DNA from 2 places in the Caulobacter sp. GW821-FHT09A05 genome. Region 2 is predicted to be linked to the other one. Evidence: riboswitches for the same ligand, from Rfam matches in the RefSeq annotation. Region 2 holds a riboswitch; the other holds the start of a gene.
What was found. A riboswitch is a leader RNA that binds a small molecule or an ion and turns the genes downstream of it on or off. The one in region 2 is predicted to bind cobalamin.

Region 1: linked by a shared signal. The riboswitch ahead of metE (5-methyltetrahydropteroyltriglutamate--homocysteine S-methyltransferase) and the one ahead of AC07NX_RS03650 (TonB-dependent receptor plug domain-containing protein) in region 2 are both predicted to bind cobalamin.

The regions. Positions count from the first base shown of each region.
Region 1 is NZ_JBWKPX010000012.1:112,131-126,501, reverse strand. Features, by position in the region: gene AC07NX_RS13665 (GlxA family transcriptional regulator) at 1-176, shown strand, start outside; gene AC07NX_RS13660 (DUF6196 family protein) at 216-725, shown strand; gene AC07NX_RS13655 (DUF1003 domain-containing protein) at 685-1,248, opposite strand; gene AC07NX_RS13650 (YegP family protein) at 1,389-1,568, shown strand; gene AC07NX_RS13645 (SDR family oxidoreductase) at 1,684-2,493, shown strand; gene AC07NX_RS13640 (cell wall hydrolase) at 2,450-3,589, opposite strand; gene AC07NX_RS13635 (hypothetical protein) at 3,976-4,155, shown strand; gene AC07NX_RS13630 (HAAS signaling domain-containing protein) at 4,168-5,151, opposite strand; gene AC07NX_RS13625 (PadR family transcriptional regulator) at 5,166-5,498, opposite strand; gene AC07NX_RS13620 (sensor histidine kinase) at 5,669-7,288, opposite strand; cobalamin riboswitch at 7,473-7,702, shown strand; gene metE (5-methyltetrahydropteroyltriglutamate--homocysteine S-methyltransferase) at 7,820-10,162, shown strand; gene AC07NX_RS13610 (DUF1801 domain-containing protein) at 10,263-10,661, shown strand; gene AC07NX_RS13605 (Lrp/AsnC family transcriptional regulator) at 10,682-11,113, opposite strand; gene AC07NX_RS13600 (FAD-binding oxidoreductase) at 11,228-12,640, shown strand; gene amaB (L-piperidine-6-carboxylate dehydrogenase) at 12,809-14,329, shown strand.
Region 2 is NZ_JBWKPX010000003.1:38,920-53,290, reverse strand. Features, by position in the region: gene AC07NX_RS03660 (TauD/TfdA dioxygenase family protein) at 1-256, opposite strand, end outside; gene cobU (bifunctional adenosylcobinamide kinase/adenosylcobinamide-phosphate guanylyltransferase) at 1,132-1,647, opposite strand; cobalamin riboswitch at 1,697-1,900, shown strand; gene AC07NX_RS03650 (TonB-dependent receptor plug domain-containing protein) at 2,008-3,948, shown strand; gene cobD (threonine-phosphate decarboxylase CobD) at 3,951-4,937, shown strand; gene cobO (cob(I)yrinic acid a,c-diamide adenosyltransferase) at 4,934-5,539, shown strand; gene AC07NX_RS03635 (ABC transporter substrate-binding protein) at 5,536-6,390, shown strand; gene AC07NX_RS03630 (FecCD family ABC transporter permease) at 6,387-7,367, shown strand; gene AC07NX_RS03625 (ABC transporter ATP-binding protein) at 7,364-8,161, shown strand; gene cbiB (adenosylcobinamide-phosphate synthase CbiB) at 8,154-9,122, shown strand; gene cobT (nicotinate-nucleotide--dimethylbenzimidazole phosphoribosyltransferase) at 9,151-10,194, shown strand; gene cobS (adenosylcobinamide-GDP ribazoletransferase) at 10,209-10,967, shown strand; gene AC07NX_RS03605 (tyrosine phosphatase family protein) at 10,964-11,479, shown strand; gene AC07NX_RS03600 (hypothetical protein) at 11,476-12,384, opposite strand; gene AC07NX_RS03595 (glucan 1,4-alpha-glucosidase) at 12,435-14,371, opposite strand, start outside.

The sequences.
Region 1 (14,371 bases), on a different contig from region 2:
CCCTGCTCGACAGCCAGCCCCTGCAGGTCGAAGACGTGGCCCTGGAGACCGGCTTCGGCGACCCGGAACGCATGCGCCGAGCCTTCCTGCGGGCGTTCGGGCAGCCGCCCCAGGCGCTGCGGCGGACGGCGCGGTCGATACGCCCCGCGCTTGAGACGAGCCCTGGCCCGTCCTGACGGCCAAGCTAGGCTATCTTGAAGTCACCGGAGCCGATGATGGTCAGCATCTCGCACGAAACCCACGAACAAACCGAACGTCGCCTGCTCGCCGTGACCTCCCAGGCACGGCTGCAGACCTATGAGGGCGGCTACGCCTTCCTGGAGTTTCCGTTGGCCGAATTCCCAAAGGCGGTCCGCGCCGACGCCCTGGCTCTGGTTCGCGACGACATGGTCTGGAGCCAGCTCGTGCCCTGCGACGACCCGACCGAAGAGCGCTTTGGCCTGTTCCGCGTCCATTTTCCGGCTGGCGCGGACAATAGCGGCTTTGTCGGCTGGCTGGCCAGCCGGCTGAAGCAGCGGTTCGGGACCGGTCTGTTCGTCACCTGCGGGCAGAACCGGAAGGACGGCGGCATCTTCGACTATTGGGGCGTGCCCATCGCCCTGGCGGCGGAGGTCATCGCCGAGGTCGAACGACTTGTCGCGGGGAGCCCGGATAAATCAGCCCGGTCCGCGACTGCTCCCCCGCCTAGCCCCGCTCCGCCGCCATCCGCGCCACCTGGGCCTTGAGGATCTCCAGCGTCTCGGTGTTGCAGCGCAGGATCTGAACCATCTCGGTCTCGCGCAGGGCGTCCAGCTTGTCGTGCAGGCGCATGATCTCCAGCTCGGCGCGCAGGTTGACCACATAGTCGTGCTCGGCGTTCAGTCGGTCCTTCGTGGCCTGGCGGTTCTGGCTCATCATGATCACCGGCGCCTGGATCGCGGCCACGGTCGACAGGATCAGGTTGAGGAAGATGAACGGATAGGGATCGAACGACAGGTGGAAGGGCTTCAGCCCGACGTTCAGCGCGATCCACAGCGCCAGGCAGGCGCAGAAGCCGCCGATGAAGGCCCAGGAGCCGCCGATCGCCGCGACGCGGTCGGCCAGCCGGTCCCAGAAGGTTCGGTCGTCCACCAGAAGCGCCTTGTTGAGCCCCGTCGGAGCCTCGGCGGCGATCAGGTCGATGACGCTCTTCTGAACCGCCGTCAGATCGCCATAGGGCGTGGCCAGCAGGTCGCGCGACAGCTGGTCGAGGCGTTGGTCGGGGGTCATGGGCGGCTCGTCCGTGAAGGTTTGTAAAAGATATGTCTTCCAAAGGCCGGAGGAAGTCTTGGGCGATTGACGCCAATCTTCGCCGGAGCGAGGTTGCCGGGTCGGCTCGTCGACACAACAGAGAGTCTCAAGGAGCGCCCATGGCTCACAAGTTCCAGATCAAGAAGAACAAGGCCGGCGAGTTCGTCGCCTACTTCGTCTACAACAGCGAGACCATCTTCTGGACCGAGGGCTACGCCTCGAAGGCCTCGGCCAAGAACGCCATCGAATCGATCAAGAAGAACGGCCCGGACGCCGAGATCGACGACCAGACGGACTAAGGCGCGCGCGGAGCCCCTCCGGCCCTGTCGGAGGGGCCCCGCGCCCCAAACCCTTGACCGAGCCTCCCTCCCGGGTTTCTGATCGGCGATAACCAACAAGAACGGGAGGGGTGTGATGGGTTCGGCAGGGAGCCGCAAGGCCGTCTTCATCACCGGGGCCGCCAGCGGCATCGGCCTGGCCAGCGCCAAGCGCTTCGTCGCCGAGGGCTGGTTCGTCGGCCTGTCCGACATCAATGCGGCGGGCCTGAAGGCCGCCCTCGCCGTGATCGGCCCCGACAACGGCGCCGCCTTCCAGCTGGACGTCCGCGACCGCGCCGCCTGGACCGCGTCCCTGGCCGACTTCGTCAAGCTGACCGACGGTCGCCTGGACGTGCTGCTCAACAACGCCGGGGTGGCCCGGTTCGGGCCGTTCGACAGCCACGAGGACGCCGAGGTCGACCTGCAGCTGGACATCAACGTCAGGGGCGTGATCAACGGGGCCCGCGCCGCCCTGCCCTGGCTGAAGGCCACGCGGGGCTCGCGGCTGATCAACATCTCGTCCTGCGCGGGCCTGTACGGCTCGCCCGGCCTGGCGATCTATTCCGCCACCAAGTTCGCGGTGCGGGGCCTGTCCGAGGCCCTGGATGTCGAATGGAAGCCGTACGGCGTCAGCGTCGCCTGCGTGATGCCGTGGTTCGTGGAGACGCCTATCCTCAACGCCGGCGCGCCGGGATCGAACCAGAACATGGCCGACGTCCTGCGAAGCGATGGCCTGCCGGTCTATTCCGTGGAGGACGCCGCCGAAGTGATCTGGCGCGCCGTCCACGGCAAGGACCTGCACTATTTCGTGGGCAAGCGGGCCCGGCAGTTGCGCTTCGCCAGCAGCCACATGCCCGGCGCGGTCAGGAAGCAGCTCCGCTCGCGACCGGTCCTCCAGCAGCCTTGACCGCGTCGCCCGCGGGGGACGAGGCCTTGGTCGGGTGCATGGCGGGGGCGGAGGCCGGCTCGGAGACCGGACCCAGCGGGCCGCCCATGCCGCCGGCGACGGTGGCGGGCTTGTCGGGCGAGGAGACCACCACCGCGCTGGCCAGCTGGATCGGCGCGGGCTTGCCGTCGGCGGTGGTCCCGCCCAGCTGGGTGGGCGGTAGGCTGGCCAGGGTGATGACCGGCAGCTCGTCGGCCGTCGACGGGCGCGGCGTGCGGCTGAAGGCGTCCGGAGCGCCCGAACGACCGCCGAAGCGGTAGAACACGTGCATGCCCACCTGGGCGACCCGCAGCAGACGCGGCCCCCAGCCCGGCGCGACGCCGGTGGTGTGGAAGTGGGTGGCGGCCCCGACCTCGTTCATCACGGCGCCCGAAAGCGCGCGGGCGGCGACCTTCTGGGCGCGTCTCCAGGCGCCGGGCTCGCGCGAGCGACGCATCGAGCCGTCGCAGGCGAAGCTGAACTGGCAGCCGCTGTGGGCGTAGGCCCCCTGGAACACCACGCCGCAGATCGATTTCGGGAACGAAGGATGGCGAACGCGGTTTAGAACCACTTGAGCCACGGCCGCCTGGCCGCTCGGGGTCTCGCCGCGGGCCTCGTAATAGACCGCCTCGGAAAGGCACTCGAGTTCACGCGAGCTTTCCAGGGCGTTGGTCAGGCGGAAGGGCGCGACGGCCGGATTGAACGGCCCGCCGAAGCTGGCGCGGAGCAGCAGTGGCTGGCGCTTTGAATCGGACTGCTGGCGCTGTTCGAGGCGCTCGACCAGCAGCGCCGACTGCCGGTCGCGCTGGGCGCCGCCGGCGACGGTGTAGGGGTCGTGGCGACGGGCGATGGCGAGGGCGCTGGCGTCCATCCGCGACGCGGCCTGATACAGCGCCGCGTCGGAGAAATTCCCCTCGGCGCCGTCGGCCAGGCGAGAAACGCGAGCGTGCTGACTGGCGGCCTGGGCCATGCCCCCCGCAAGGTAAACGCCGCCGAGGGCCAGACCCGTGGCCGACCCAACCAATACGGCGCCGATCAGCGCGCGCGCGTCTGCGCACGTCTGCGACTTGATATTCAAAACTCGTGTCCTGCGCGGCGAGGGCGGTCCGCCCCCCGACAAAAACGCCCTCAAAGACCCGGAAAAAACACTGTCGGGCAGCTCTGAAAGCGGAGGTTCGGCCGGTTCACGATAGTGGCCGAAGTCCTGCTTATGACCGCCTTATGACGCATCCCGCCACGAGTCGCAAGCGCACGCGGCGCCGCAGCCTGAATTTTGGCCGCTCGTCCGACAGATGGAGTGGTTAATTCTTTGATTCTAACGAAAAAACGCGACAGTCCCGAAATTCCGCTTCGTGGTGAATATTCACCGCTCGGGATAGACTTCCGCCGCGCCGCTCTCAACGGAACCCGAGGCCCACGCCATCGTTACTCTAGCGGACAGATGTAATTGTCCTGGAGGACATAATGACTGCTCTGCGCTGGGTTCCGCTGTGGGTTGCGGTGGCGTTAAGCCTGTCGGCTTGCGGACACGACATGGAGCAGCGCGCGGCCAGCGGGGCCCTCGCCGGAGCGGTGGTCGCGGGCCCCGTCGGCGCCGTGGTGGGCGCCGGCGCCGGGGCGGTGGTCAACACCGTCGCGAAGTAGGATCCAGCCTCGCTAGGCGGTCGCCGGCGCCCCCCGCGCCAGCCGCCAGACGCCGACGGCCAGCTTGCTCAGGAACACCACCGCCATCACGCCCACGGTGATGTGGAAGCTGAGGTCCAGCGCCGCCTGCAGGCCGGCGATGTCGGTCGCCTTCGTCTCCGCCGCGCCGGAAGGGACCACCGTGAACAGCCGCCCGGCCGGCCACAGGGCGGCGATCAGTCCCACCCCGCCCAGGTCGGAGACGATCTCCAGGACGGCCCTGGCCCGGACCGCGTCGGGGCGGACCAGGGTCACCAGGCACCCGGTCGCCTGCAGCACCGCCAGGGCCAGGATCGGCAGGTGCAGCGTCGTCCAGATCGGTGCGCCCGCCAGGAGAACGCCGTGCTGCCCCACGACCGGCGACCAGGGCGCCTGGACGAGCCCCGTCCACCAGACGATGAACAGCAGCAGGATGCCCAGTTCGAACGCGGCCTCGAAGCGGGTCTTAGCCTTGCGGGCCGGCCGCCCCAGGTTCGGCAGGTCGGCGACCTTCCAGTCCAGCAGGTCGCCGACCGGGATCCAGCCCCGCTCGATCCCGGCCGCCAGGATCGTCGCGGCGCCGATCAGGGTCATGGCCGTGGCCAGGAAGCCGGACAGGAAACGCGCCAGCCCGCCCGCGGCGTCCTCGCCGCCGATGATGATCGAGATGACCAGGGGAATGGCCGTGACGGCCGCCGCCAGGACCAGCAGGCCTTTCACCGCGAACATGTAGAACGGGTAGAGCTCGGGCCCGATCAGCGTCCGCGACGCGCCATAGCGCCCGGCGACAGCGATGGGATGGCCGAAGGCCCGCAGGACGGCCTCGCGTTCCTTGTCGTCCAGGGGCCGGCCCAGTTCGGCCTCCTTCTCCTCCAGCCGGTTCAGCAGGATGTCGCGCAGCTCGGCGACGATGTCCTCGCGCTGGGCCTTGGGCAGCAGGGCCGCGACGGCGGCCAGGTAGCGATCGAGCAGGTCCATGGTCACGGCCTCCCTCATCGGATCAGGTTTTGCAGGGTGTCGTTCATCGCCCGCCACTCGGCGGACAGGCGGGCCAGCACGCCCTCGCCCTCGGGCGACAGGCGGTAGAAGCGCTTGCGGCGCTTGTCTTCCTCGCGCCACTCGCTGGTCAGCAGCCCCTGGCTCTCCAGGCGGCGCAGCATCGGATAGAGCGCGCCCTCGTCGATCTCCAACCCCACCTCGGCCAGGGCCTGGCGCAGGCTGTAGCCGTAGCGTTCGACCTGAAGCTGGGCCAGGACCGCCAGGATCAGCGTCCCACGCCGAAGCTCCTGGCGCAGGGTTTCAAAAATGTCGGCGTCCGCTGGCATGGTGTATGTCGCATGGTGTGCGCCACTTGGTGTGTGACATACACTGTATGGCACACAGGTTATAGGCAAGTCAATCCGGCGACCGATGGTCGCCTTGCGCGGTGCGGCTCACCTGGTTCGGACGAATGCTGCACGCCTTCCCGGATGAGGGCCGTCCTGGGAGAAGGCCCCTATGCCGACCTCGAACGCCGCAGCCGCGGCGTCGCCGGCGGGTCCGCCTCGGCTTCGGGTTCGACGACCGGAAACGCCATCTCGACCGTGAAGCGGCTGCCCTGGCCCGGGGTGCTCTCGACGCGGATCTCGCCCTGCATCAACGCCACGATCTGCTGGCTGATGCTCAGGCCCAGGCCCGTGCCTTCGTGACGCCCGGTCGTGTCCCCCACCTGCTCGAAGGGGCGGAAAATGCTTTCCAGCTGGCTCGGCTTGATGCCGACACCGGTATCATCGACGAGGAAGCGCAGGCGGGCCGTTTCCCCCACGGGGCCGACCACGCTGACCCGCAGGCGGACCCCGCCGTCGGCCGTGAACTTGATCGCATTGCCGATCAGGTTGATCAGGACTTGCCGGACCCGCTTTTCGTCCGCCGCGATCCGGCGCGGCACGTCCGGGTCGAGGCTGACGGCAAAGTCCAGGCCCTTGTCCCGCGCCGGCAGCCGGAACATCTCGCCCACACCCGTCACGCAGTCGTGCAGGTCGAAGGGCGCGGCCAGCAGCTCGAACTTGCCGGCCTCGATCTTGGCCACGTCCAGGATGTCGCTGATCACGGCCAGCAGGTGTTCGCCGCTGGCCTGCACCGTCTTGACCGCCGCCCGTTGCCTGGCGTCCAGGGCGGTGCGTTCCAGCCAGTAGGCGTAGCCGATGATGGCGTTGAGCGGCGTGCGCAGCTCGTGGCTCATATTGCCCAGGAACCGCGACTTGGCGCTGCTGGCGGCCTCGGCGGCGGCGTGGGCGTCGGCCAGCAGCCGGGCCTCCTCCGTCTGGCGGCGCTGGCGCGCCTCGTAGTCGCGACGAATGCGCAGGAAGCGCAGAACCAGGAAGCCCGCCGACAGCACCAGCCAGACGCCCAGGATCACCAGGTAGAAGGCCTCGGTCGACAGGTACGAGCCCTCGAACGTCAGGCCGTCGACCGACACCGTGATCCGGCCCGGCTCCGGATTGCTGGTGGCGATGGCGACCGAATGGATCGCCTTGAGGTTGGGCGCGGCCTCATCCGCCGAAAGACCGCGGCTGGCCGCCCACCATTCCTCGGTGGCCAGCTGGCTCAGCGGCAGGCGGACCTCGTTGCGGCCCTGGACCACCGGGATCTCGACGGCCAGGGGCGCCAGCTCGCCCTTCAGCCTGCCCCGCACGGCGGGGTCCGGCGAGGCCTTGAGGGCGAGCCTCAGGTGGTCGCTCGCCCCCCGGTACGAAAAGCGCAAGGTGACGGTCTGGAAGCGCGACAAGTCCAGGCCCTTGTCCTCGCGCCCCAGGTCCAGCTGCAGGCCGTAGCCGCAATAGGGATAGGCCGCGCCCTGGCGGATGTCGCACGACCAGGACAGGGGCCTGCGCGGATCGACGGACACGATCGAGCGACCGCCGCCCTCCGAGTCGGAATAGCTGTAAGCCACGAACCGTCCCGCCTCCGGCGACAGAACCAGCGTCTGGCTGGTGATGGCGCTCTTGCCCAGCACGGCGGCGAACGACACGGCCACCAGCAGGAAGACCGCGGCTTCGAGGCGGAGATTGGCGTAGCCCAGCCAAGGCTTGCGCGCGCCCAGGACGGCGGCGTCGAGATCCTTTGGTTTCCGCAAGACGCCCTCCCCGCTTCCCCCACTCACACAGGAAGCCCCCAAACCGAAGCAAAGCCTTAGGCCAAGCATCGTTTCCCCGAGGTTTAAGGATGGACAGGTGCGACATTTTGTTAGGGCCGCCGCCCGTTCCCGAAGTCATATAAAGATATCCTTATATCCATCTTGACGCCGGACGGGAACGCGGGCCTTCTAGGCGGGTCGTGGTCTGCGGGCGTTCGCGCGCCCGGAGCTAAGAGGGAAGTCGGTGAGGGCGTGAAACCCCGAATCCGGCGCTGCCCCCGCAACTGTGAGCGGCGAGCCGCTGTCCAATACGTGTCACTGACGCGCCGAAGCTGGATCGGTGGCGTGTCGGGAAGGCCAGGACAGGGGCGCTGACCCGTGAGCCAGGAGACCTGCCCCGACAGATAACGTCCTCCGGCGGGGTGCCCGGTCTGGTCGCATGCAAAGGCGTGACCGGACCCTGTGCCGTGCGCGCGGCCGCGCGCGTCCCCGATCAGCCTCCGCCCTCATACCGGCAGAGGCTTTTTGAAGATGACCGTCACCGTCGCCACCCTGGGCTTTCCCCGCATCGGCCCGCGCCGCGAACTGAAGTTCGCGCTCGAGGACCATTGGGCCGGCAAGACCGACGCCCAGGCACTGTTGGCCACGGCCGCGGCCCTGCGCGCCGCGGCCTGGACCCGTCAGGCCGCCCTGGGCGTGACCCATGTGCCCAGCAACGACTTCTCGCTGTACGACCACGTGCTGGACACCAGCGTGATGGTCGGCGCCATCCCGGCGATCTACGGCTGGACGGGCGGCCCGATCGACACCGCCGCCTACTTCGCCATGGCCCGCGGGACGCAGGGCGCCGCCGCGGAGGACGCCTGCGCCCATGGTCACGCCCATGGCCAAGGCCACGGCCTGCCGGCCCTGGAGATGACCAAGTGGTTCGACACCAACTACCACTACCTGGCCCCGGAGGTGTCGCGCGACCAGGCCTTCGCCCTGTCCTCCACCAAACCCGTCGACGAGTTTCTTGAGGCGAGGGCGCTGGGCGTCCACACCCGCCCGGTGCTGCTGGGCCCGGTCACCTTCCTCAAGCTGGCCAAGACCAGGGACGAGGGCTTCTCGCCGCTGTCGCTGCTGCCCGCCCTTGTCCCGGTCTATGCCGAGGTCCTGGCCAAGCTCCAGCAGGCCGGCGCCGACTGGGTGCAGGTCGACGAGCCCTGCCTGGCGCTGAACCTGACCGACTTCGAGCGCGCCGAACTGCGCCGCGCCTACGGCGCCCTGGCCCACGCCACGCCCGGCCTGCGCCTGATGCTGACCAGCTATTTCGGCGGCTACGGCGACAACCTGGCCACGGCGGTCAACCTGCCGGTCGACGGCGTCCATATCGACCTGGCCCGCGCGCCGGAGGAGCTCGAGGCCGTCCTGGGGAACGCGCGCGAAAGCCTGGTGTTGTCGCTGGGCGTGGTCGACGGCCGCAATGTCTGGCGAGCCGACCTGCCAGCCCTGCTCGATCGCCTGGAGCCGATCGTTTCCCGCCGCGGCGGCGACCGGGTGGTCCTGGCCCCGTCCTGCTCGCTGCTGCATGCGCCGATCGACCTGGACCTGGAGACGGCGATCGATCCGGAAATCCGCCAGTGGCTGGCCTTCGGCGTCCAGAAGATCGAGGAACTGGTGGTCCTGGCCACGGCGCTGAACGAGGGCCGGGCCAGGGTCGCGCCCCAACTGGCCGCCAGCGCCGCGGCGGCGGCGGCTCGGCGCGCCTCGCCTCGGATTCACGACCCGGCGGTGGCCGCGCGGCTGGCCGCCACGACCCCGGCCATGGCCCGCCGCCGCTCGCCGTTCGGCCGTCGGCAGGCGGTGCAGATCCCGCGCCTCGACCTGCCGGCCTTCCCCACCACCACCATCGGTTCGTTCCCGCAGACCGAGGCGGTGCGCCAGGCGCGCTCGGCCCATGGCAAGGGCCAGTTGAGCGACGCCGACTACGCCGCCTTCCTGCGCGCCGAGACCGCCCGCGCCGTGGCCTGGCAGGAGGAAGTCGGCCTGGACGTGCTGGTGCACGGCGAGTTCGAGCGCAACGACATGGTGCAGTATTTCGGCGAGCAGCTGGCGGGCTTCGCCTTCACTCGGCACGGCTGGGTGCAGTCCTACGGCTCGCGCTGCGTGCGCCCGCCGATCCTGTTCGGCGACGTCTCGCGGCCGGCCCCGATGACCGTGGACTGGTGGGCCTACGCCCAGTCTCTGACCGACAGGCCGATGAAGGGCATGCTGACCGGACCGGTGACCATCCTCAACTGGTCGTTCGTGCGCGACGACATTCCGCGCTCGCTGGCCTGCCGCCAGATCGCCCTGGCCGTTCGCGACGAGGTGGTCGATCTGGAGGCGGCCGGCGCCAAGGTGATCCAGATCGACGAGGCGGCGCTGCGCGAAGGCCTGCCCCTGCGCCGGGGCGACTGGGCGGCCTATCTGGACTGGGCGGTCGAGTGCTTCCGCCTGGCGGCCTCGAGCGTGGCCGACCACACCCAGATCCACACCCACATGTGCTATTCGGAGTTCAACGACATCATCGCCGCCATCGGGGCGATGGACGCCGACGTCATCTCCATCGAGACCGCCCGCTCGAAGATGGAGTTGCTGGACGCCTTCGAAGCCTATGCCTATCCGGCGCAGATCGGCCCCGGAGTCTACGACATCCACTCGCCGCGCGTGCCGTCGGTCGAGGCGATGACCGACCTGCTGAAGGCGGCCCAGGCCCAGCTGTCGGCCGGCCAGCTGTGGGTCAACCCCGACTGCGGCCTGAAGACCCGCAAATGGCCCGAGACGAAGGCCGCCCTGGCCAACATGGTCGAGGCCGCCCGGACCGTCCGCCGGGCCGTCGGCGCGGCCTGACGGCGGCGAAGATCTCCGCGCGTCGGGCCGGAGACGGCTTGGCGGGCGGAGGCGTCGCCGGGGTTTCGACAAGCCCGGGCGGCGCTGGCATTCTGGTCGGATGACGGACCTCTTCCGACTTGCCGGCGCCGTGCGGAGGGACCCCGGGGTCGACGCCTGGTTCGCCGCGCCCGAGCACGACCTGCGGCGCCTAGCCCAGCCGTGGTTCGACAGCCTGCGCGCCTGCGGGCCCGATGTGCGCGAACGGCTGCACGACGGACATCCCACCGCGTGCGCGGGCGACGCGGCGTTCGCCTATGTCGACGCGCTCAGCGCCCATGTGAACCTTGGCTTCTTCCACGGGGCCGCGCTGGACGATCCCTCCGGCCTGCTGGAGGGCGCGGGCAAGCGCATGCGGCACGTGAAGATCCGCTGGGGCCGGCCGGTCGACGCCGTCGCGCTGAACGCCCTGATCGCCGCGGCCTACCGGGACGTTCACGCGCGGCTGCGGTCCGACTAGATCCGTTCGAACCGGCGGGATCAGCGGTCGAACTTGGTCGACAGGATGATCGACGAGGTCGTGCGCTCCACCCCGGCCACGTGGCCGATCCGGTCCAGCACCTGGTCCATCTCGGCGACCGTGGCGGTGGCGGCGATGGCGATCATGTCGTAGTCGCCGCTGACCGAGTGCAGCAGCCGCACCTGCGGGATGGCGCGCAGGGCCGCCTCGACGGCGCGGGCCTCCTTGGGGCCGATCTTGATCATCACGTGCACCCGCACCGCCCCGTGGGCGTGGTCCGGCGCCAGGCGGGCGGCGTAGCCGACGATCACCCCGTCGCGCTCCAGCCGCTCGATCCGGCTCTGCACCGTGGTGCGCGAACGGCCGACTCGCCGGGCCAGGTCGGCGGTCGAGGCCCGGCCGTTCTCCCGCAGGGCGGCGATCAGCTTTTCGTCGATGGCGTCTAACGGCATTATGAAGGCTCAACTCGGCGTTTCGCCGAAATCCTGCCGTCAAACCGACGATCTTGCCACTAGGATTCGACGGAACGGCGAAGATGATGGCCGCCCCTGGAGTTTGCCCCGCCCGTGCTGGACCAAGTTCACCAAGACGCCCTGGCCGCCCTGGTCGGCCCCGGCGGCCTGATCCTCGACCCGGCCGGGCGCGCCGCCTACGAGACCCCGGCCCGCTACGCCGGCGGATCGGCCGCGGCGGTCGTCCGCCCGGCCACGACGGCCCAGGTCTCGGCCGTCGTCGGCTACTGCGTGCGCCACGGCCTGACCTTCACGCCGCAAGGCGCCAATACTGGCCTGGCCGAGGGCTCGACGCCGGACGCCAGCGGGACGCAGATCGTGCTGTCGCTGGACCGCCTGACCGCCCCGCTGGAGATCGACGCGGCCGACCGCACGGCGACCGTCGGCGCGGGCGTGCGGCTGTCGGCCCTGAACGCGGCGCTAGAGCCGCACGGCCTGTTCCTGCCCATCGACCTGGGCGCCGATCCCACCCTGGGCGGCATGGCGGCCACCAACACCGGCGGGGCGCGGTTCCTGCGCTACGGCGACATGCGCCGCCACGTCCTGGGGCTGGAGGTGGTGCTGGCCGACGCGGCGGGCACGACCCTGACCCTGTCGCACGGCCTGCGCAAGGACAACGCCGCCGTCGCCCTGCGCCAGCTGTTCGTCGGCGGCTGCGGGGCGTTCGGGATCATCACGCAAGTCACCGTCGAGGTTCACCAGCGCCCGCGCCAGACGGCCGCCGCCCTGCTGGTCCCCCGCGACATCGACGCGGTCCTGCCGCTGCTGCAGGCCTTCGAGGTCGAGGCAGGATCGACCCTGACCGCCTTCGAGGGCCTGTCGAAGGCCGCCATGACCCGGGCCATCGACCACGTGCCGTCGCTGAGCAACCCGTTCGCCGGCGGCATGCCGGACTACGCCGTCCTGGTCGAGCTGACCCGGACCTGGGCCCCGCGCGAGGGCGAGGCCTCGCTGGACGAGGTGTTGCAGCAGATCGCGGCCGAGCTGCTGGAGCGCGACGACGGCCTGCTGGTCGACGCGCTGTTCGGCCCTGTGGAAAGGATGTGGGCCCTGCGCCATGCGCTGTCGGAGGGCCTGCGGGCCAGCGGGCCGGTGGTGGGCTTCGACCTGAGCTTCCGCCGCCGCGACCTGGCCCGCTTCCGCCGCGAGGCCGTGCTGATGCTGGAGGCCGACTTCCCCGACTACGCCCTGTGCGACTTCGGCCACGTGGCCGACGGCGGGGTGCACTTCAACCTGGTCGGCCCCGCCGACAAGGACCGCCGCGCGGCCCTGCGCGAGGCGGTGCTGACCCTGGCTGTCGACGGCTTCGGCGCCAGCTTCAGCGGCGAGCACGGCCTGGGCCGGGCCTTCCAGGACGCCTACGACCGGTTCACGCCCCGGCTGATCCAGGACTACAGCGCGGCGGTGGCGGCGGTGTTCGGGACGGGGTCGGCTGCGGTTCGGCTGGGATCGGCTTTGAAATCATGAGCATTCCCCTTACCACCGCTCATCCCGGCGAATGCCGGGACTCAGATGGAATGGCTTTGAGGCGGGTTCCTCGAACTCTGAGCCAATCCAACCCGACACACCGCTAAAGGATCTGGGTCCCGGCATTCGCCGGGATGAGCGGATCGAAAAAGAGTTCCAGGACTGCCCATGACCACCCTGCCCTCCGCCATCGCCGAAGCCCGCGCCATCCTGCAGCGCCTCGGCGTGACCGCCGCCCTCGACGGCGGGACCCTGGCCGCGCGCTCGCCGGTCACCGGCGAGGTGGTGGCCCAGCTGTCCGAACACACCCCCGACCAGGCCGTCGCCGCCATCGACGCCGCCCACGAGGCCTACCTCGCCTGGCGCAAGGTCCCCGCCCCGCGCCGTGGCGAGCTGGTGCGCCTGCTGGGCGAGGAGCTGCGCGCCGCCAAGACCGACCTGGCCGCCCTGGTCACCCTGGAGGCCGGCAAGGTGGTCTCCGAGGGCCTGGGCGAGGTGCAGGAGATGATCGACATCTGCGACTACGCCGTGGGCCTGTCGCGCCAGCTGTTCGGCCTGACCCTGGCCACCGAGCGGCCGTCGCACCGGATGATGGAGACCTGGCACCCGCTGGGCGTGGTGGGCGTGATCAGCGCCTTCAACTTCCCGGTCGCCGTCTGGTCGTGGAACGCGGCCCTGGCCTTCGTCTGTGGCGACAGCGTCGTGTGGAAGCCGTCCGAGAAGACCCCGCTGGTCGCCCTGGCGGTCCAGGCCCTGTTCGAGCGCGCCGCCGCCCGCTTCGGCCCGGACGCCCCGGCCGGCCTGTCGACCCTGCTGATCGGCGGCCGCGCGGTGGGCGAGGCCCTGGTCGACCACCCGAAGGTCCCGCTGGTCTCGGCCACCGGCTCGACGGCCATGGGCCGGCAGGTTGGCCCGAAGCTGGCCGCCCGCTTCGCCCGCGCCCTGCTGGAGCTGGGCGGCAACAACGCCGCCATCGTCGCCCCGTCGGCGGACCTCGACCTGGCCCTGCGCGGCGTCGCCTTCGCGGCCATGGGCACGGCCGGCCAGCGCTGCACCACCCTGCGGCGGCTGTTCGTGCACGACAGCGTCTACGACGCCTTCGTCGGGCGGCTGAAGAGCGCCTATCCCAGCGTGCCGGTCGGCGACCCGCGCGCGGCCGGCGTGCTGGTCGGCCCGCTGATCGACGAGGCCGCGTTCGAGGCCATGCGGTCGGCGCTGGAGGCGGCCCGGGCCGCCGGCGGCCGGGTGGTGGGCGGCGACCGCGTCGAGGTCGCCGGGCCGGACGCCTACTATGTCGCCCCGGCCCTGGTCGAGATCGACCACCAGGCCGGCATCGTCAAATACGAGACCTTCGCGCCCATCCTCTACGTGATGCGCTACGCCGAGCTGGCCGAGGCCATCGCCGCCCAGAACGACGTGGCCCAGGGCCTGTCGTCGTCGATCTTCACGCTCAATGTCCGCGAGGCCGAGCTGTTCGTGTCGGCCGAGGGCAGCGACTGCGGCATCGCCAACGTCAATATCGGTCCCTCGGGCGCCGAGATCGGCGGGGCGTTCGGCGGCGAGAAAGAGACCGGCGGCGGCCGCGAAGCGGGTTCCGACAGCTGGAAGGCCTACATGCGCCGCGCCACCAACACCGTGAACTACGGGACCACCCTGCCCCTGGCCCAGGGGGTCACGTTCGACGTGTAAGTCCCTTGTTTTCCACCACCGTTGTCATCCCCGAAAGCGCGC
Region 2 (14,371 bases):
TGACAGGATGCCCTTCCAAGCCCCCGAAATACTGGCCGAAACGGACGTGGTCCTCGTGGCTGATGTCCTGGTCGCGGAAGAACACCACCTTGTGGCGCAGCAGCGCCGTCCGGATCGCCGCCACGATTTCCGGGCCCAGAGGCTGGCGAAGATCGACGCCCGAGATCTCGGCCCCGAGCACCGGGCCGGCGGACGTCACCGTCAGGCCCGCATAGTCGGGCGTTTCCGAAGCGGCGATGGGGGCAAAGGCGTTCATGGCGTCCTCCCGGAGCGCCGCCCGTCCGTGCGGGCGGCGGTTGTTATCCAGTATCTTAGGCCTGGGATATCGACGCTCAATCCCGTTTCTTCCCGACAATCGACTACGGACACGGCTGTCCGACCTCGGGCTTTCGCTGGCGAGGGGGCTGGGGAGGCGCGGAGCGGTCCGGGCCTGGCCCGGATGACCGTGGGTTTTAGTGTGTGCGTTTCGGCTAGACCTGACCGCTCCGCGGAACCGTTTGTCTCGAGGGACGGCGACTGAGGGCTTGTTTCATCCCGATCGACGTTCCCCCTCGGACGGGCAGGATCAGGTCGCCCGGAAGGGGCCGTCGGCGACTCCGACTGATCCTGGAACAGGCCGGTTTGAACTTTCCGGCCCCGTCAACCCGACTGTCCCGCCATCGCCCGCGCCGGACCTTGGGACCTTCTGAGCCCCGCCGCCCGCCGCGATCCGATCGCCAGGCCCAGGCGGCCCCGCTCGGTTCCATCCCCATCGCCTGCTTGGGCCGGTACCAAGAGCCCTCCCCTGCGATGGAGACAGCTCTGATTGTGCGCGAGGTTTGAGGACTGGCGCGTTCGTGACGCTGCTTTTTCTTCAAGGCGTTGAAAGGGTTGGAGTTTATAGCGCCAGCGACGGGGATTGGGCGGCGTCTGTCCCCATAGCCGCCGTCCGTTCCGCCCTTGCGGCACGGCTGTCCGGTTGGGAAGACTCAAGCTTGTTGGCCTGCGACGGCGGCGGCCTCATCCTTCGACAGGCTCAGGATGAGGATTTCTACTGAACCGTCGCTGAATTCGTCCTCATCCTGAGCTTGTCGAAGGACGAGGACGCCTTGCAGGCGGACCGACCCTCAGATCGCCGTCGCCGGCAACGGCCTACTTCAGGCGCAAGGTCAGCCCGGCCACCACCAGGGTCACCGCGTCGGCGGCCTGGGCCAGGGCCTGGTGCAGCCGCCCGGCCTCGTCGCGGAACCGCCGGGCCAGGGCGTTGTCCGGCACGATGCCGAACCCGACCTCGTTGGACACCAGCCACAAGGCTCCGGGAAACCGTTCGGCCGCCTCGACCAGTCCGGCGGCCGCCGTCGCCAGGTCCCGCTCGTCCAGCATCAGGTTCGACAGCCACAGCGTCAGGCAATCGACCACGACCACGTCGTTCGCGCCCAGCGCCTCCAACGCACTGGCGATATCGAGCGGCGCCTCCAGGGTCGTCCAGGCCGGGCCACGGTCCTTTTGGTGGCGCGCGATGCGCTCGGCCATCTCCGAATCGAAGGCCTGGGCCGTGGCGACCATGACCAGCCGGCCCCCGGTTTCCGCGGCCAGGGCCTCGGCCGCGCCCTGGGCGAAGGCGCTCTTGCCGGATCGGGCTCCGCCCAGAACGAGGGTCAACGGCAAGATGGCCTCCAGATCGCCAGTCAGATTGACCGTGTGCGGCGCAGCATATAGTGCAGCTCTCGCGACAGGTTCCTCGAAAGAGGATGAAAAGGGAACTCGGGTGCGAAACCCGGGCTGCCCCCGCAACTGTAAGCGGCGAGCCCGCGCGTCACGAAGCCACTGACCGTTTTCTCTCCAAGAGAACGATTGGGAAGGCGACGCGCATCGGTGATGACCCGCGAGCCAGGAGACCTGCCCGTCGCGGTCGTCCTTCGTCCGGCCGGGGTGCGCCGTACGATGGGGTTGTTTCCCCCGAGGCGACATCGTCAGGCCGGCCCGGATCCCCGGGCCAGCCTTCGTTGCCGCGCACGGAGGATCAACATGCGCTCGATTTCCGCCCTGGCCCTGATGGCCGCCCTTCCCGCCCTCGCCCTTCCCTTGCTCGCCACGCCGGGCCTCGCCCAGGCCGCCGAACCGCTCGACGAGGCCAACGCCGTCGACCAGGTGGTCGTCACCGCCGGCCGCGCCGCCGACAAGCTGTCGCAGGTCCCGGTCAGCATGACCGTGATCACCGCGCAGACCCTGCGCCAGCGCCAGGTGGTGGTGGTTTCCGACCTGCTGTCGCGCACGCCCGGCGTCACCGTCACCCGCAACGGCGGAGTCGGCGGTTCAACCCAGGTGCGCATCCGCGGCGCCGAGAGCGACCAGACCGCCGTGCTGATCGACGGCGTCAAGCTGAACGACCCGTCGGCGACCGGCGGCGGCTACAACTTCGCCACCCTGCTGGCCGGCGACGTCGACCGCATCGAGGTGCTGCGCGGCCCGCAGTCGACCCTGTGGGGCAGCCAGGCCATCGGCGGGGTGGTCAGCATGATCACCAAGACCCCGGACGGCCCGCTGTCGGGCGACGCCACGGTCGAGGGCGGCTCGCGGGCCACGGCCTACGCCCGCGTCGGCGTCGGGGCCGGCGGCGACTGGGGCGGCTGGCGCCTGGCGGCCGGTTCCTACACCACGGCCGGCGTCTCCAATTTCGACGAGGCCATGGGCGGCAAGGAGAAGGACGGCTACCACAACACCGCCGTCAGCGGCCGCCTGGACCTGAACGTCACCGACGGGGCCAGCCTGGACGCCCGCCTGTCCTACGCCGCCGGGCGCAACGAATTCGACGGCTTCCCCGCCCCGCTGTTCTCGTTCGCCGACACGGCCGAATACGGCAAGACCAAGGAACTGGTCAGCTATCTGGGCGCCCGCCTGTCGAACTTCGACGGCGCTCTCAACAGCCGCATCGGCTACGCCTACACCCAGACCGACCGCGACAACTACGATCCCAGCCAGAGCCCGACCAAGACCTTCGACGCCAAGGGCACCGACAGCAGCCTGGAATACCAGGGGACCTGGACGATCAATCCGGTCTGGCGCGCGGTGTTCGGGGCCTCGACCCAGCGGTCGTGGTTCCGCACCGCCGCCCCATCCAGCTTCGACCCGAACCCGACGCCCGACCGCCACGCCGCCGGCATGGACAGCGTCTACGGCCAACTGCAGGCCAAGCCCGCCGAGGGCCTGACCCTGACCGGCGGCGTCCGCCACGACGATCACGACACCTTCGGCGGCGCCACCACCTTCCAGGCCGGCGCGACCTGGAGCCCGAACGGCGGCGCGACCGTGTTCCGCGCCAACTACGGCGAGGGCTTCAAGGCGCCGTCGCTGTACCAGCTGTACAGCGACTACGGGAACACCGGCCTGAAGCCGGAAGAAGCCAAGAGCTGGGACGTCGGCGTCGAGCACAGCGTCCTGGACGGCCGCCTGCGCGGGTCGATCACCTATTTCAACCGCGACACCAAGAACCAGATCGACTTCCTGTCCAACAACACCCCGCCCAACTTCGGCGGCTACGCCAACACGGCCAAGACCCGGGCCGACGGCGTCGAGGTGGAAGGCAGCTTCGAGGTCAACTCGAGGCTCACCCTGTCGGCCAACTACACCAACATGGACGCGGTCAACCGGTCGGCCGGGTCAAACTACGGCAAGGACCTGGCGCGCAGGGCCGGCGAGACCGCCTCGGCGGACGCCGAACTCAGCCTTCCCAACGGCCTGACCGCCGGGGTGACGATGCAGTATGTCGGCCACAGCTTCGACAACGCCGCCAACACCCGGCGGCTGAAGAGCTATGTGCTGACCGACGTGCGGATCGCCTACCCGATCAACGACACGTTCGAGCTGTACGGCCGGGTCGAGAACCTGTTCGACCAGCAGTACGAGACCCTCTACCGCTACGGGACCCTGGGCCGCGGCGCCTTCGCCGGCGTGCGGGCGAGGTTCTAGCCATGGCGACGCCGGCGGCCTTCCTCGGCCACGGCGGACGCCTCGGCGCGGCGCGGGCGGCCTGGCCGGACGCGCCGACGCCGTGGCTGGACCTGTCGACGGGGATCAATCCCTGGCCCTATCCCGTCCCGGCCCTTGCGCCGGAGGCCTGGTCGCGCCTGCCCGATCCACGGTCCCTGCGGGCGCTGGAGACGGCGGCCGCCGCGACGTTCGGCGTCGCCGATCCGGCGCGGGTGGTCGCGGCGGCCGGCAGCGAGGCGCTGATCCGCTGGCTGCCGCGCCTGTTGAGCGCGAGACGGATTGCGATCCCGGCCCGGACCTATGGCGGCCACGCCGACGCCTGGCGGGCGGCGGGGGCGGAGGTCGTCGACCCGGGCGATCCGGCGGCCGACCTGCGGATCCTGGTCAATCCGGACAATCCCAGCGGCCGCGTCCTGTCGCCCGGCCAGGTCCTCGACCTGGCCGACGGTCCGCTGCTGGTGGACGAGGCGTTCGTCGACGTCGATCCGACGCGCTCCGTCGCCCCCCTGGCCGGCGCGCCGGGCCACCAGCGGCTGATGGTCCTGCGCTCGTTCGGCAAGTTCCACGGCCTGGCCGGCGCGCGGCTGGGCTTCCTGGTCGCCGAGCCCGCCCTGGCCGCCCGCGTCCGCCAGGCGCTGGGCGACTGGCCCGTCTCGGGTCCGGCGATCGCCATCGGCCTGGCGGCCTATGCCGACCTCGACTGGGCGGCGCGGACCCGCCTGCGCCTGGCCGAGGACGCCGCCCGCCTGGACGGCCTGCTGCGCCAGGCCGGGTTCGAGATCGCCGGCGGAACGACGCTGTTCCGCCTGGCGCGCGCCGCCGACGCGCCGCGCCGTTTCGAGGTCCTGGCCCGCGCCGGGATCCTCACCCGCCCTTTCCCCTGGGACGAGACGTTGATCCGCTTTGGCCTGCCCGGCCCGCCCGCGGACTGGCTCCGCCTCGCCAACGCCCTGGAGAGCCTGAGATGAGCGACGACCTGGACACCAAGCACGCCGAAGCGATGAAGGCCCTCAAGGCCGAGCGCGACGCGATGATGCAGACCAAGACCCTCGAAAAGGGCCTGCTGCTGGTCCACACCGGCGACGGCAAGGGCAAGTCCTCGGCCGGCTTCGGCATGGTGGCCCGCCACCTGGGCTGGGGCCTGAAGGTCGGGGTCGTCCAATATATCAAGGGCAAGTGGAAGACCGGCGAGCGGCTGTTCTTCAGCAAGTTCCCCGACCAGGTGCGCTACGAGGTCATGGGCGAGGGCTTCACCTGGGACACCCAGGACCGCCAGCGCGACATCGCCGCCGCCCAGGCCGCCTGGCGGACCTCCCAGGAGATGATCGCCGACCCCAAGCTGGACTTCGTGCTGCTGGACGAGATCAACATCGCCCTGCGCTACGACTATCTCGACATCGACGAGGTGGTGGCGGTGCTGAAGGCCCGTCCCAACGACAAGCACGTCTGCCTGACCGGCCGCAACGCCAAGCCGCAGTTGCTGGAGATCGCCGACCTGGTCACCGAGATGACCCTGGTCAAGCATCCGTTCGAGCAGGGCTTCAAGGCCCAGCGCGGGGTCGAGTTTTGACCGGTCTCAGCCGCCGCGCGGCCGTCGGCGCGGGGCTGGCGACGGGCCTCCTGGGCGGCGTGGCCGGCGCGCGGGCCCTGCCCCGCGTGATCTCGCTGAACCCCTGCCTGGACGCGGTGCTGGTCCACGTGGCCGACCGCTCGCAGGTCGCGGCGCTCAGCCACTACGCCCGCGACCCGCAGCAGTCGAGCATCGCCAGGCTCGCCCTGGGCTATCCGATCACCTACGAGAGCGCCGAGGAGGTGATCGCCCTGCGGCCCGACGTGGTGCTGACCGCCGCCCATTCCTCGCCGGCCACCCGCGCGGCGCTGACGCGGCTGGGCATCCGCACCGAGCTGTTCAAGGTGCCCAACAGCTGGGCCGAGAACCAGGAGCAGATCCGGCGCATCGCGCGGGCCGTCGGCCACCCAGGGCGCGGCGAGGCGCTGATCGTCCAGGTCGAGGCGGCGATGGCCCGGGGCGCGCCGCGTCCCGGAACCCGCCCGATCACCGCCCTGGTCTTCCAGCCCAACGGCTTCGCGGCCGGTCATGGCACCCTGGTCGACGAGATGATGCGCCGCGCCGGCTTCGTGAACGTCGCCCAGCGCTATGGCCTCAGGAAATGGGGCAACGTCTCGCTCGAGCGCCTGCTGGACGATCCGCCCGAGGTGCTGCTGGCCGGCCAGGCCGCGCCCAACGCCCCAACCTGGGCCGAGCGGATCCTCAACCACCCGGCCCTGGCCGCCGTCTCGCCGCGCATGACCCGGGCGGTGTTCCCCGAACGGCTGCTCTATTGCGGCGGCCCCGGCCTGGTCGACACCGCCGCCGCCCTGGCCACCGCCCGCCGGCAGGTGCTGGGAGCCGCGGCATGACCCGGCGCCTCCTGCTGCTGGGCGGCCTGGGCCTGCTGGTCCTGCTCCTGAGCGGCCTGTCCCTGATGGCCGGCCGGGTCTGGGTGCCCTGGAGCGCCTGGACCCAGGCCGCCCAGGACCCGCGCTGGGCGATCATCTTCGAGCTGCGGCTGCCGCGGACGATCCTGGCCGTCGCGGTCGGCGCGGCCCTGGGGCTGTCGGGGGCGGTCATGCAGGGCTACACCCGCAACCCCCTGGCCGATCCGGGCGTGATGGGCGTGTCGTCCATGGCCGCCCTGGGGGCGGTGACGACCATGTATCTGAGCCTGAGCCTGGCCACGCCCTGGCTGCTGTTCGCGGCGGCGATGATCGGGGCGGTGGTCGGGGTGGCCGTCATGCTGGTCCTGGCGGGCGGGACCGGCGGGACCATCACCTTCATCCTGGCCGGGGTGATCCTCAACACCGTGGCCAGCGCCGGGGTCGCCCTGGCCCTGAGCCTGGCCCCCAGCCCCTGGGCGGCGCAGGAGATCATCAACTGGCTGCTGGGCTCGCTGGCCGACCGTAGCGCCGACGACGTCTGGCGGGCCCTGCCCTTCATCGCCGTCGGCTCGGGCCTGATGCTGATGCTGGGCCGGGCGCTGAACGCCCTGACCCTGGGCGAGACCGGGGCCAGGGCGCTTGGAATCGACCTGAACCTGACCCGGGTGCTGCTGGCCGTCGGCGTGGGCCTGGCGTCCGGCGCCAGCGTGGCGGTGACCGGCATGATCGGCTTTGTCGGCCTGATCACCCCGCACCTGATGCGGCCGCTGGTCGGCCACCAGCCGGGCGCCCTGCTGGCCCCCAGCGCCGTGGCCGGCGCGGCCCTGGTGCTGGCCGCCGACATCCTGGTGCGGCTGACGCCCTCGGCCGCCGAGGTCCGCCTGGGCGTGGCCATGGCCGCCGTGGGCGGGCCGTTCTTCCTGGCCCTGCTGATCTCGATGCGCCGGAGGCTGGCATGATGAAAGAGGCTGGCGTGAACGACCTGGTCGCCGAAAACCTGACCGTCGCCCTGGGCGGCCGCCCCGTCCTGGCCGGCGTAAGCGCCCGGTTCCGGCCCGGCGAGGTCACGGCCGTCGTCGGCCCCAACGGCGCGGGCAAGTCGACCCTGCTGGCCTGCCTGGCCGGCTTGCGCCGGCCCGACGCCGGCCGGGTGTCGCTGGACGGCGAGCCGATCCTGGGCCTGGCAACTCGCCAACGCGCCCGCCGGATCGGCTTCCTGCCCCAGACGCCGGAGGTGGCCTGGGCGGTCGATGTCGCGACGCTGGTCGGCCTGGGGCGCACCCCGCACAGCGGGGCCCGCGGCCTCGGCGACGCCGATCACGCCGCCGTCCAGGCCGCCCTGGTCCGCACCCGCATGACCGGCCTGGCCCGTCGCGACGTCACCACCCTGTCGGGCGGCGAGCGGGCCCGCGCCCTGCTGGCCCGGGTGCTGGCCGGCGAACCTTCGTGGCTTCTGGCCGACGAGCCGCTGGCCGGGCTGGATCCCGGCCACCAGCTGGACGCCGTCGACCTGATGCGCGCCTTCGCGGCCGAGCCCGGCCAGGGCGTGGTCATGACCCTGCACGACCTGGGCGTGGCCCTGCGCCTGGCCGACCGGGTGCTGGTGCTGAGGGACGGCGCCCTGATCGCCGACGCCGCGCCGCTGGAGGCCCTCACCCCCGCCGTGCTGGAGCGGGCCTATGGTGTGAAGGCCGCCATCGTCTCCGGCTCCTGGGGCCCGCTGATCGAGCTGATCGGGCGCGTGGATGACTGAGACGGCGCCCTGGCCCTGGGTCGTCGCCCTGGCCCTGGGGCTCGAGGCGGTCCTGGACTATCCGGCGGCGCTGAACCGGCGGGTCGGGCACCCGGTGGCCTGGCCGGCGACGCTGATCGGGGGACTGGAGCGACGCTGGAACCATGCGGCGGCGTCCGACCGGCGGCGCAGGCTGCTGGGCGTGGTCCTGGTCGCATTGCTGGTCGCCGCTTCCGTCGTGCTGGGCGTCGCCGTGCAGGGCCTGCTGGGCGCCAGCCTGCCGGGACTGGCCCTGGTCGCCCTGATCGCGACCGTCGGCCTGGCCCAGCGTAGCCTGCACGACCATGTCGCGGCCGTCCTGGCGCCGCTTCAGGCCGGCGACCTGTCGGCCGCCCGCGCGGCGGTGGCGATGATCGTCGGCCGCGACACCGCCCTGCTCGACGCCGAGGGCGTGGCCGCCGCGGCCCTGGAGAGCCTAGCCGAGAGCTTCAACGATGGCGTCGTCGCCCCGGCCTTCTGGCTGCTGGTCGGCGGCCTGCCCGGCCTGTTCGTCTACAAGAGCGTCAACACCGCCGACAGCCTGGTCGGCCACAGGGAAGAGCGCTGGCGGATGTTCGGCTGGGCGGCGGCGCGCGCCGACGACCTGATGAACCTGGTCCCCGCCAGGCTGGCCGGTGGGCTGCTCGCCCTGGCCGGCGCCGGCAACCGGGCCAGCGGATGGCGGACCATGGCGCGCGACGCCCATCGCCACGCCTCGCCCAACGCCGGCTGGCCCGAGGCCGCCATGGCCGGCGTCCTGGGTGTCCAGCTGGGCGGCGACGCGGCCTATGACGGCCTCCCGACGGCCCGGCCGACCTTCGGTGACGGACCGCGCCCCACCCCCGCCGACCTGGCGCGCGGCCTCGCCGTCTACCGCCGGGCCTGCCTGCTGCTCTGGCTGATCCCGCTGGCGATCGGCCTGATCGTCGTGCTCGCCCGATGACCCCGCCTCGTCTATCCAGGATCTCGCCATGACCACCCTGCCCGCCCTCACCGCCGCCATCACGCCCGTCGACGCCACGCTCGAACCCACCCTGCGGGCCCTGCTGGACGGCAAGGCCAAGCCGCCGGGGTCGCTGGGACGGATCGAGGACCTGGCGGTGCGGATCGGCTTGATCCAGAACCGGCCGGACCCGCGCATCGCCCGCACCGATCTCTACGTGTTCGCCGGCGACCATGGCCTGACCCAGGAAGGCGTCTCGGCCTATCCGTCCAGCGTCACGGCCGCCATGGTCGGGCTGTTCCTGTCGGGCCGCTCCAGCGTCAGCGCCTTCGCCCGGGCCTCGGGCGTCCGGGTCCGCGTGGTCGACGCCGGGGTCGACGCCGACCTGCCCGACCATCCCGACCTGATCGCCGCCAAGATCGCCCGCGGAACCCGCAACGCCGCCCGCGAGCCGGCCCTGACGCCGGAGCAGGTCCTGGCGGCCCTGCTCAGGGGCGCCGACATCGCCCGCGCGGCGGCCGCCGACGGCGCGGACGTCATCGCCCTGGGCGAGATGGGCATCGGCAACACCGCCTCGGCCGCCCTGGTCATGCACCGCCTGGCCCCCGCCCCGCTCGACGCCTGCGTCGGCCTGGGTACGGGGCACGACGCCGAGGGCCTGGCCCGCAAGCGCGCCGCCATCGCCCGCGCCGCCCAGCGCTCGGACGCGACCCTGCCCCTGGACGTCCTGGCCCAGTTCGGCGGCTGCGAGATCGCCATGATGGCCGGCGCGGTGCTGGGCGCGGCCTCGATGCGGCGGGTGGCGCTGGTCGACGGCTTCATCAGCACGGCCGCGGCCCTGGCCGCCGTCCGCCTGGTCCCCGCCGCCCTGGACTATTGCGTCTTCGCCCACGGCTCGGCCGAGCGCGGCCATCCGGCGATGCTGGCCGCCCTGGGCGTCCGGCCGCTGCTGGACCTGGACCTGCGGCTGGGCGAAGGCACCGGCGCGGCCCTGGCCGCCCCGCTGCTGGCGGCGGCCGCCAACCTGCTGACCGACGTCGCCGCCCTGGCCGACGTCCTGGCCGGCGGCTAGACGGGTCGGGGCCGATGCCGCGTCAGCTGAAGCTGTTCTTCTGCGCCGTGCAGTTCCTGACCCGCCTGCCGGCCCCGTCGTTCGCCGACTTCCAGCCCGACTGGATCACCCGCGCCGCCCGCTACTTCCCCCTGGTCGGGATCCTGGTGGGCGCGGTCGGGGCCGGCGTGCTGCTGGCGGCCGGACAGCTGTGGAGCGGCGTCCTGCCGGCCCTGCTGGCCGTGGCGTCGGGGGTGCTGGTGACCGGCGGCTTCCACGAGGACGGCCTAGCCGACACCGCCGACGGCCTGGGCGGCGGCCAGACCCCGGCCCGGCGGCTGGAGATCATGAAGGACAGCCGGATCGGGACCTACGGCGTCCTGGCCCTGGGCCTGGTGCTGGCGATCAAGGTCGCCGCCCTGGCGACCCTGCCCCTGGCGACCGCCGCCCTGGCCCTGGTCGCCGCCCACGGCGCCGGCCGCGTCGCCGCCGTGGCGGTCATGGTGCTGGGCCGTCACGTCAGTGACCGCGACGACGCCAAGTACAAGCCCGCGCCGGACGGGGTGCGCCCCTTCGAGCTGCTGATCGCCACCGGGCTGGGCCTGTGGCCGCTGGCGCTGCTGGGCTGGCCGGGCCTGGCCGGGGCGGCGGTCGGGACGGTCCTGGCGGCGGCCCTAGCCCTGACGGCCCGGCGACTGATCGGCGGCCACACCGGCGACGTTCTGGGCGGGATCGAGCAGGCCTGCGAGCTGGGCGTGCTGCTGGGCGTCTCGGCGCTGCTGGCGGCGCCATGACCCTGCTGGTCTGCCCGCTCAGCCAGGTCGAGACGGCGCGGGCCCTGCACCGGCCGTCGCACCTGATCAGCCTGCTGTCGCCCACCGACGACAAGGCTTGGCCCGTGTCGGAGGCCGACGACGCCCACCTGCGCCTGGCCTTCCACGACATCACCGAGCCCCGCGAGGGTCTGATCGCTCCCGACGCCGCCCGGGTCGCCCGGCTGCTGGACTTCGCCGCGGGCTGGGACCCGGCCCGGCCGATGCTGGTCCACTGCTGGGCCGGGGTCAGCCGTTCGACGGCGGCGGGTTTCATCATCGCCTGCCAACGCGCGCCCCAGCGGTCCGAGCGCGACATCGCCCAGGCCCTGCGCGCCGCCGCGCCCTACGCCACGCCGAACCGACTGTTGGTCAGCCTGGCCGACGCGGCGCTGGGCCGGGCCGGCCGGATGTCGGCGGCGATCGCCGAGATCGGCCGCGGCGCCGAGACGTTCGAAGGCGCGCTGTTCGAGCTGCCTCTTGGCAACGTCTAAGACGCGGGCCTTTCGACGCGCACGCGATAGGTGATGGCGTCCGTCGAGACCGCATCGACCTGGATGGCCAGGTCGCGGATCTGGATCGCCTTGAGGTCGGCGGGGAAGCGTTCCCGCTGCCCCATGGCGGGATGGATCAGGTCATCCACGCCGTAGCCTCGCACCTCGAACGTCATCTCTCCGGCGTCCAGGCCCTCGAAGGTGACGTCATAGACGTCGCCGGCGCTGGCCGCGGGATAGTCCGCCGCCTTGGGAACCTCGATCCCCTTGGCGTAGTCGCGTGGCGGGACCAGGGGCTGGCCCGTCTTGGCCGTCTGGCGGCGGCCGAAGGTTTCGGTCCCCGGCGCGGTGGAACGGACGATCGGCGTGGCCGGATCGGCGGCCAGACGCTCGTACACCGCGCGGGGCGCTTCGTCGTCGGCGGCGATCAGGGCGTCGGCGAAGGTCCGAACATCGATCGCGACCGCGAAGGCGCCCGCCGCTTCCCGGGCGCCGGGGTCGGCGCAGACGAAGTTCAGCTCGGCCTCGCCCAGGGTGCTGGGCTCCACCGCCGCCAGGACGGGCTTGGCCAGGCTGTCGACATCGATCTGGCGGTCGTCGCGATCATAGCGGACATTCATCCCCCACCCGCCACGGGCCTTGGCGCAGTCGGCCGCCATATAGCTCTTGGTCATGCGCACGCCGTCCTCGGCGCCGTCGACGATGACCTGGGTGTTCCAGTAGGACAGCAGGCCGCGTTCGCGCGTGATCGACGCCACGTCGACCAGCATCACCCGGTCCTGGCCCTGGTTGACGTACCACCACTCCGCCGCGCCCGCGGGGTCCACGCCCAGCGTCGCGACGGCGGTCAGCGCCAAGGCCAGCGCCGCCGACGCCCGGTTCCGAAAGATAGGGGCGTCGTCCATGGCGGTCTCCAAGGTCAGGCGGCGCTAGAAAGCGTCCGGATATCGGGAAGTTACGACCCCGACTTCGCGTAACGCGTCGCCACCGGATCGTAGCGGTCCCAGACCTGGCCGTCGCTGACGGAGCGCAGCAGCTTGACGTACTCGGCGTGCGACCAGGCCAGGGGTGTAGCTGAGTCGGTGCCTTCGCCGCGAACATAGCCGTGCGGGTTGGGGCCGATGCCGTCCCAGACCTGTTCGGGGATCAGCAGGCCCTCGTTGGCGAACAGCTCCATGGCCTTGACGTAGCGGTCGCGGATCCTCCGCACCGCCGCCACGTCCGGCTTGCCGTTCAGGCCGGCCAGGGCCAGTTCGTAATGGCCGCGCTCGCCGGTGAAGATCGGCCAGACCCGGCCGCGCTGGCCCGGGCTCATCTGGCCGCCGACGCCGTAGTTGGCGCCGGTCCTGGCGTCCTCGCCATAGCCGTCGACGTCGTAGCGCCGCCAGCCCGGAAACTCGCCCGCCACGCCCGGGAAGGTGAAGTCGTAGCGCACCCGGTAGAGGTCCTCGCGCGTGGTGTCGTCCAGTTCCGGCAGGCTGCCGACGATGGCCGGATCGTCGGCCCGGCGCACGCCGTAGCGGACCAGCTCCAGGAACCCGCCGTCGACCACCTGGTCCTTGGGCGGGGCGATCTGGCCGTTGGCGGCGCCGATCGGGGCGTGGTCGTTGGGGTCCTCGTTCTGGTTCAGGCGCACATAGTAGGTCCCGTCGCCGAACGGCCCCTTGGTGGTGACCATCCGCGCCTCGACCTTGGCCGAATAGGCGTCGGCCGTGGCGCGATAGCGGGCCGCGCCGGCCGTGTCGCCGGCCAGCTCGGCGATGTCGCCCGCCGTGACCAGGCCGGCGATGGTCGCGGCCGTGGTCGAGGGCGAATGGCCGCCCTGCTCCTCCCAGCGCTCCTGCTGGGTGAACGGCGGCTTGATCGTCTCGTGGTTCCAGCCGATCCCGACCTTGCCGCCGCCGACCAGGAAGTCGGCCGCCGGCTTGATCATCTTGCCGTAATAGACCTTGAGGTCCGCCTCGGGCAGCCAGCCCAGCTTCCACAGCTTCCAGCCCAGCATGATCGGCATGGCCGTCTGGTCCAGCTGCACGCCGACCCATTCGGTGGTCCCGTCGACCCAGGTCTTCTGCAGGAACCAGCCGCCGACGCCGCTGTTGCCCTTGGTGTCGGCCTTGACCTGCACCTGCGGCAGGTAGTGGAAGGCGGCCAATGGGGTTTCCTTGTCCCCCAGCGCCGCCAGGGCCATGGCGCACTGGTAGAAGTCGCGCGGCCAGACGGCCTTGTAGCCGGTCGAGGGCTTGGACGCGTCGACGGTGTCGCCCCACGGATTGGACAGCGAGGCGATCAGGGCGCCGGCATAGGTGCGGTCCTCCTGCACCTTCAGCATCAGGGCGCTGGCCTGGACCAGCTTGCCGCCGTCCTCGGAGGCCTCGCGCAGGCGCGGCAGCTCGGTCAGCGAGGCCAGATAGTCCTCCCAGCCGACGCGGTCGCCCTCGCCATTGTAGCGGGCCAGCACCTCGTCATAGCCGGTCTTCAGCGTGGCGGCGGCGGCCTTGTCGGCGGCCGCCGCGTCGCCACCGAAGCCGATGGCGAAGTCATAGGTCGCCTCGCCCGAGGCCTGGCGCGGCAGCTGGGCGGTCAGGACGATCGCGCCCTGGGCCGAGGCGGCGCCGGCCGGGGTCGCGGACTTCACGGCCGCCAGGGCGTCGGCGCCCAGCGGCGCGGCGACGGCCTTCACGAACGGCTGGCCGCCCTTCAGGCTCAGGAACGCCTTGCCCTCATGGGCGGTCAGGGCGGCGGGGCTGGCCGCGCCGGTGTCGCCGCCGCCGGTGTTGGCCATGTGCGGCTCCAGCACCAGGAACGGCGTCACCGGTCCCTTCAGGGCGCGGATGGTGACCCGCACGAACAGGGCGTTGCGGTCGGGGTCGGTGAAGATCCGCTTCTCGATCT